Regions from separate parts of the Polaribacter sp. AHE13PA genome, predicted to be linked through region 2. Evidence: riboswitches for the same ligand, from Rfam matches in the RefSeq annotation. Region 2 holds a riboswitch; the other holds the start of a gene.

What was found. A riboswitch is a leader RNA that binds a small molecule or an ion and turns the genes downstream of it on or off. The one in region 2 is predicted to bind cobalamin.
Region 1: it holds a riboswitch for cobalamin, as region 2 does, so the genes downstream of both, H0I28_RS14260 (hypothetical protein) here and H0I28_RS16425 (TonB-dependent receptor) in region 2, are expected to answer to the same signal.

The regions. Positions count from the first base shown of each region.
Region 1 covers NZ_CP058985.1:3,288,896-3,292,681, forward strand. Annotated here, with positions in the region: gene H0I28_RS14245 (LysE family translocator) at 1-112, shown strand, start outside; gene H0I28_RS14250 (LysE family transporter) at 119-739, shown strand; gene H0I28_RS14255 (S9 family peptidase) at 747-1,589, shown strand; gene H0I28_RS14260 (hypothetical protein) at 1,633-2,700, opposite strand; cobalamin riboswitch at 2,819-3,028, opposite strand; gene H0I28_RS14265 (S41 family peptidase) at 3,455-3,786, opposite strand, start outside.
Region 2 covers NZ_CP058985.1:3,858,914-3,862,699, forward strand. Annotated here, with positions in the region: gene H0I28_RS16420 (response regulator) at 434-925, shown strand; cobalamin riboswitch at 1,501-1,688, shown strand; gene H0I28_RS16425 (TonB-dependent receptor) at 1,789-3,786, shown strand, end outside.

The sequences.
Region 1 (3,786 bases), 570 kb from region 2:
TAAAAATATTGAACACAAACTAACTTTTATTGCTTCTAAAATGGATTTTATTTTAGGTAGTTTAACAGGTGTAGTTGCGGTAGGAAATTTTGTTTTTCTACTTTACAAATAATTTATTTTGAATATCTTTTTACTCTTTTTCTTCGGTTTTATTTTCTCTTTCGTTGGTTCTATAACACCAAGTATGTTAAATATGACTGCGTTAAAAATTAGCTTAGAAAAAGGGAGATTAGCAGCTAACAAATATGCATGCGGAGTTTCTTTAATTATTATTCCTCAGGTGATAATTGCTGTTGTTTTAACCAAATACATTGCAGAAAACCCTACCATTTTAGAAACCTTAGAAAAAGTAGGAATCGTTGTTTTTATAACTTTATCTTATTATTTTTATAATGAATCTAAAAAAGAGAAAATAAAGATTGATGAGGTAAATATTAAAGAAATAAATCCTCTACTAACAGGTATATCACTATCTGCTTTAAACATGTTTGGCATTCCTTTTTTTAGCGGAACCATTATTACCTTAGATGTTTTTAAGTTGTTTAGTTTTGAGGCTGTTTCTGTATTATTTTTTACGTTAGGATCTGTATTAGGAACATTTTATATCCTATTTTTATATGGGAAATTTGCAAAAGTAATTCAACAAAAAACAGGGAAACTCACAAAAGACATCAACCTAATTTTATCAATTATAACAGGTTTAGTTGCTGTTTTTACATTTATAAAACTATTTATTTAAAGAGAAAATGAAAATTTTAAAAAATACAATCATTCAAGGCAAACATAGTAAACCAATTGTCGCAGATGTTTTTTACAAAGAGAATCATCAACCAAAAAAAATAGTTGTTTTTTGTCACGGTTACAAAGGTTTTAAAGATTGGGGCGCTTGGAATTTAATGGCTGAAGCTTTTGCAGAAGCAGGATTTTTTTTTATAAAATTCAACTTTTCTCATAATGGAGGGACCGCTGAAAACCCTATTGATTTTCCAGATTTAGAAGCTTTTGGGAATAATAATTATACCAAAGAATTAGACGATTTAGAGAGTGTAATCGATTGGATTTCATCCGAAGAAAAATTTAAAAACGAAGTTAAAATTAATGATATTTCAATAATAGGACATAGTAGAGGTGGTGGAATTGTATTGCTAAAAGCAAATGAAGACGCAAGAGTAAAAAAAGTAATTTCCTTAGCTGCTGTATGTGATTTTGGCTCTAGAAGTTCTACGATTGGTGATTTAGAGAACTGGAAGAAAACAGGTGTTAAATACGTTTTAAACGGACGAACAAAACAGAATATGCCACATTTCTATCAGTTTTATTTAAATTTTAAAGAAAATGAAGAGCGTTTAAATATTCGGAAAGCGGTAGGCAGTTTAAAAATACCACAGTTAATAATTCATGGAGATAAAGATACTTCTGTTTCTATTGATGAAGGTAAAAAAATACACTCTTGGAATACTGAAAGCCAATTTGAAGTTATTAAAAATGCAGATCATGTTTTTAATGTTTCTCATCCTTGGAAAAAGGAAAACATGTCTAAGGAATTAGAAGAGGTTACAGTAATTTGCGTAGCTTTTTTAAAAAAATAAATCTACAAAGTATTTCCTTGTAGATTTATTTTTGGCACTCGTTTTAGATTTGAAACTCTTTAGCAGAAAAGTAAAGGTCTATTGGAGAAGCTCCTACATTATCTACCGTTTTTGCTACCGTTTTATCTGCATTATAAATTACTAAAGCACTATTATTTGGATCCATAAAATCCTTTAAACCGATAACGTAAACTTGTTTCGTATTTGGGTGTTGTTTTACAACTGTGTTAAATGCAATTCCGTCGTTACTTGGTGTTGCAAATTCTTCAATAACTTTGGTTTCTGTATTAAAAGTATAAATTTTTCCAGATGCAGATTCAGACCAAAAAGCATTTACACTTTCTGAGTTCATTGTTAAAATACTGTTTGTGTATAAATTAATAACACCATCTGTAACAGTTACTGTTTCATTAATAGAATAGTCTGCATTTAGTTTTGTAAACGTGGCAGCTGTGGCTCTCTTTTCTTTTGCGACCCAAATAGTTCCGTTTTTATCTTTTAAAAGTCCAGAAATACTATCATCAAAAGTTATTACAGAAGTAAATTCTTTAGTAGTCATATTCATTACAACTAATTCCTTTCCATCTGCAATTAACACATTTTCAGCATCTACAATTAGTGCAGCATTGTTAAAAAGAATTTCATTAGAAACCTCACTTATAGCATCACCAATACCAGTAGTGGTGTTTACGTGGCAAAGATTGTAATTTCTACTTCTTCCACTTCCAGAGGTATTAATTACCAAACCATCCGTGTTAGAATACATTTGTAAATAAGATGGAGAAGATACGTTAGAAGAAGTTATTGACTCTTCTACACTTAATGTTTTTAGGTTAACTTTAGAAATATATGATGGTCCGTTTTGACTTACAATATAGAGTTGGTTATTATAGCTAGAAAAAGAGGTGCTTTCTGCATTTTCAGATACAGTAACATTTGGTGTTGCAATTTGATTTTCGTCTAGAAATGTAAGTGCTGTTTTATCACTTTCTAGAGATAAGATAAAGGCATTGTTATAAGTTATTGGAGCTTCAGGAATTACATCTTTTTTAGTACAAGATACAGCAAATAATAAGCCAATTAAGGCTAATCTGGTTAGACAACTTTTCATTATGATTGATTTTAAAATTTTAAATAACAAAATAGGCAAGTTCTTACCCTTATTAAAAAGCGGAAAAACCATGCATATGACACGTATTTCTTTTTAACTTTTCTCCCGAAAGTTACAAAAGACGAATATAATTTTTGGCAGGTCTCCTGGCTTGCATTTTGTTAAAACCTTCCCGTCTTTTATAAAGACAGTGGTGTAAGAAATAACGATAATCTAAATAGACAATGCTTACAGTTGCGGGAACAGCTCAGGCTTAAAAAAACTACCTGATTCCCTTTTAATTTTAATTCAATTTATTGAATATAAAACCAAAAATTTATGATGTAAAAGTATTTCCTTTTTTCATTATAAAAAACTAATTTCAAATATAATCTAGTGTATTTTTATGTTTTAGGAATTGCAATTTCCTTTTATAAGATAGCGAGATTTCTCAATCGCCAAAGAGCTTATTTTGAAGTGATAAAACTTAATGCAATAAAAACATACAACGTATCACTGCTAAGTATTTAGAAGCCTCATAGTAGTGATAAAACAAAACTAAACACCCAATTTGTCATTTCGACGAAAGGAGAAATCTCATAACAGTGATGCTATAACAAAAAGCAACTTTATGTGATTTCTCTCTCCGTTCGAAATGACAAAATTGAACGTAAAAAAACATACAACTTGTCACTTCGAAGTGTTGAGAAGGCTCATAGTAGTGATAACATAAACCGGAATACTGCTATTGTAAACCGTTAACTAAAACCAGAAACTACTTCTCACTTTCCAATTCCAAAACCTTCTGAATCATTTTATCATCCTGGTGCATAATTCTATAAAAGCCAACATCTCCAAAAAGTGTGTTTGCAATAGAAGCTTTTAGGTATTTTTCTAGACTTTTTTTGGTTGTTAAAGAAGGTTTATAAGCTTCTTTAATATCAGATAGATAACTATTAAAAACAGTTCCTTCTTTATCAAAATCAGTAATAAAAGTATCTATTGTCCATTTTTGTAGCTTTTTTCTATTGTTATCAACGTAATCAAAAGCAAAATCATTAATCGTATTAAAGTAGTAACCATTCATGTAAGAAGTAGTGTCTATTG
Region 2 (3,786 bases):
GTCTTCAATACCTATTCAACCACCATTTTAAAGTACTTTTAGTTTGAAAACTTCCTTTATCTAATTCTTTCAGCATGGTAGTCATTTTTTTTTGGTCTTGTAACCATTTTCCGAATGCTTCTTTTCCCTCTTTACGTTTACAATATCCACAGCCCCATTGCTCGTTATGGGTTACAATTTGTATAAAATGATTTCCTCTAGAAGGGCAATTTGCAACCCAACTATTTTTATTAAAACCAGAAGGGATTGGGTTTAATTGGTGTTGTTTTAATAATGAAATTAATGGTGTAATTTTTTGAGAGGCTTTTTCTTTTTCAGTTGATTTTGACTTTTTTATATCAACTATAATTTGCTGAAGCTCTTATTGAGTAAAAATAACACTGTCTCTTCATGTAGGGAATCCATCGTAGAGGTAGTTTGACTCAATTAATGGATGAACAGTGAATATATAAGTAACCCTTTATTTGAAAATGATGGAACTCCGCAAGAATTAAAATCAGGAGAAGAGTTTTCAGATTTAAAGATTATAATTTTTTCTGTTGAAGATAAACCTTATAAAATTCAGCATTTATATAAGAATATAAAGGTAGATGGCTATGTTTGTAAGAATAGAAACGGATTAAAAGAATTAATGAATGCTATGCATGCAGTTTCTACAACAAATCAGTTTTATATTTCGCCAGAATTAAATACTACGGTTCATCCAAAGAAAGTTCTAGAGATTACCGATTTTGATGTTTTTTTAATAGCATCACTTTCTACGGAATCACTGCAAGAAGAAATAAGTAAAAGCCTGAAAAAAAAAGGGTGTTTTACCTCTAGTGTAAATGCTATAGAAAAAAGATTAAAATTTTTGAAGGAACATTTTAATGCAAGTAATCTTGCGCATTTGGTTGCTATTGCTAAAGATTTTGGGTTAATGTAATTTTTTTTAAAATAAAAAGGTGCTAATTGCTGGAACCCGTAAAATTTATATGTTTTATTGGAATATCTTTGAATAGAAATTAGAAAAAGAAACTATTGAAAAGGAAAGAGTGCTCATTACAAGCCTTACGGAAACCCGTGAGGCTTTTTTAAGTCTTTGTTTTAACTCTAGTTTATTAAAAAATAATGCTATTTAGAAATATGTCATTATATAAATAAATTTGTTACAACTTCATTTATTATAATTTTTGTGTATTTTAATATTGTTGGGGGACAGTGTTTTCAGTCATTAAGTTATTTTATTTGAAGTTTTTTTTTCTATACAATCTTTATAAAGCTTTTTAATTTTAAAACTATTGATCTTTATCATAGTTTATTTTTAAGTATTTTATTTTCTAAAGCACATTTTCTACCTTTCAAATTAGTCATTTTTTTTACTTCAATAAAGTAGTATTATTGCTGCTTTTTATTCAAATTATTTGTGCTTTTTTTAGGTTTTAAGGAATAGTGAGGTTGTTTAGAAATAAACAATAAAAGCGTGTTGTTTATTCCTGAAAAGTAGATAAATTTGTACTTTATTTTTTAACTAAGAATGGTTATCAAGTTTAAAAACTTGATATTAAAATGGGAATCTAGTTTAATTCTAGAACTGTCCCGCAGCTGTAAGCTCTAAAGTTGAAATCCGAATAGTCACTTTTCGAAAGAATGGGAAGACCGGGTGGAAGGAGTAAGTCAGAAGACCTGCCATTTTTTTATTAATTCATTAAGCTTTCGAGGATTGAAGCTAGAATTAGGAATCTGCCTATCTAAAATTTTAGATATGTAGCACTTCTCTTATTCTATCCTCGTACGCAAAATTTAAGTATGAGGAATTCTTTTTTACATTCTTTTTGGTGCATATTTTTGATTATAGGGTGCTGTAATTCGAGTTTTTTACATGCCCAAAAAATTGATTCAACAAAAGCAGTTCAGCTTAAAGAAATCTTTTTAGTAACCAATAAAGAGAAGCTTAAAAAACACTTTTCACCAGTTACTGTTCAAACTTTAAGCGGGAAAACTTTAAGTCGTTTAAGTAATTCTAGTGTTGCAGATGCAATTCGTTTTTTTAGCGGAGTTCAGTTAAAAGATTATGGCGGAATTGGTGGTATAAAAACCATAAATGTAAGAGGAATGGGCTCGCAACATACCGGTATTTTTTATGATGGTGTTCAATTAGGAAATGCACAAAATGGACAAATAGATTTAGGGAAATATTCTGTACAAAACATGGAGGCTGTTTCCTTATATCAAGGGCAGCGTTCAGATTTAGATCAATCTGCAAAATCGTATGCTTCTTCCAATAGTATTTATCTAAAGTCTAAAACACCTCAATTTTCAGAAGGGAAAAATAATAATACCAATGTCAGTTTAAAAACAGGTTCTTTTGGACTGGTGAATCCTTCTGTAAATTTAGACTTCAAAATTAATGACTACTTAAGTGCACGTCTTAGTACAGAATATCTCAATGCCAACGGTAAATATAAATTTAGATACACCAATGGAAGTTATGATACAATAGCAACGCGTAATAATGCAGATATTGAATCTTTTAGGGCAGAAGCGTCTTTGCATGGCTCGAACGGAATTAAGAATAATTGGAATGTAAAACTATATCATTATGATTCTGAACGAGGATTGCCAGGAGCTATCGTTGCCAATCGTTTTAAGCGTCCGCAACGTTTATGGGATCGAAATAATTTTCTGCAAGGTGCATTTACAACCCATGTAAACGACTTCTATTTTTTTGTATTAAGAGGTAAATATGCGCATAATTATTCTCGTTATGTAGATCCAGAAATTATAAAAGTGGATGGTGAGTTAGATAACCGATATACACAAGAAGAATATTATCTGTCAATGGTAAATACGTTTCAAGTTTTACCGTTTTGGAAATTATCCTTGGCAACAGATTTACAAAAAAACACGATGGATGCAAATTTGTATCGATTTTCATATCCTAAAAGAATCACGCTTTTATCAGCTTTAGCTGCCGATTTTAATTTTGATAAAATTCACATTCAAGCAAGTTTATTAAGTACAACAGTAGATGAAACGGTACTATATTATGAAGCTGCAGAAGATTTACAAAAGTATTCGCCTACAATTATGATGAATTGGCAACCTCTTAATTCTAATAAATTTAGAATAAGGAGTTTTTATAAAGAAATTTTTAGACAACCCACTTTTAATGATTTGTACTATACATTTATCGGAAATACTTTTTTAGATCCGGAAGATGCTACTCAGGTAAATCTTGGATTTTCTTATCAAACTGACTTTAAAAAAACAGCATTTGATGTACAAGCTGATGTGTATAAAATTTGGATAGATAACAAAATCGTTGCGGTACCAGGAGCTAATTTATTCCGTTGGTCTATGTTTAATTTAGGTAAAGTAGAAACAACCGGAATAGAAACAAATGTAAAAGCGAGTGGAAGTATAGGTAAAAAATTTAAGTACAATACCAACCTAAGTTATACGTACCAAGAATCTATAGATGTTACTGCTGGCGCTAGTAATTACGGAGATCAAATTCCCTATATACCAGTGCATAGCGGTAGTATAAGTGCTATGATAGATTACAAAAAAATAGAATTTAATTACAGTTTTATTTATACAGGAGAAAGATATAGCCAAAAGGCAAACATCAGTTCTAATTATTTAGATCCGTGGTTTACACACGATTTAAGTTTGGGGAAAATGCTTTTATTTAATCAAAAGAAATTAAAAGTTTTAGTAGCAGTAAACAATGTCTTTAATCAACAATATGCGGTAGTAAAAAACTTCCCGATGCCAGGGAGATCCTATCGTTTTACTTTAAAT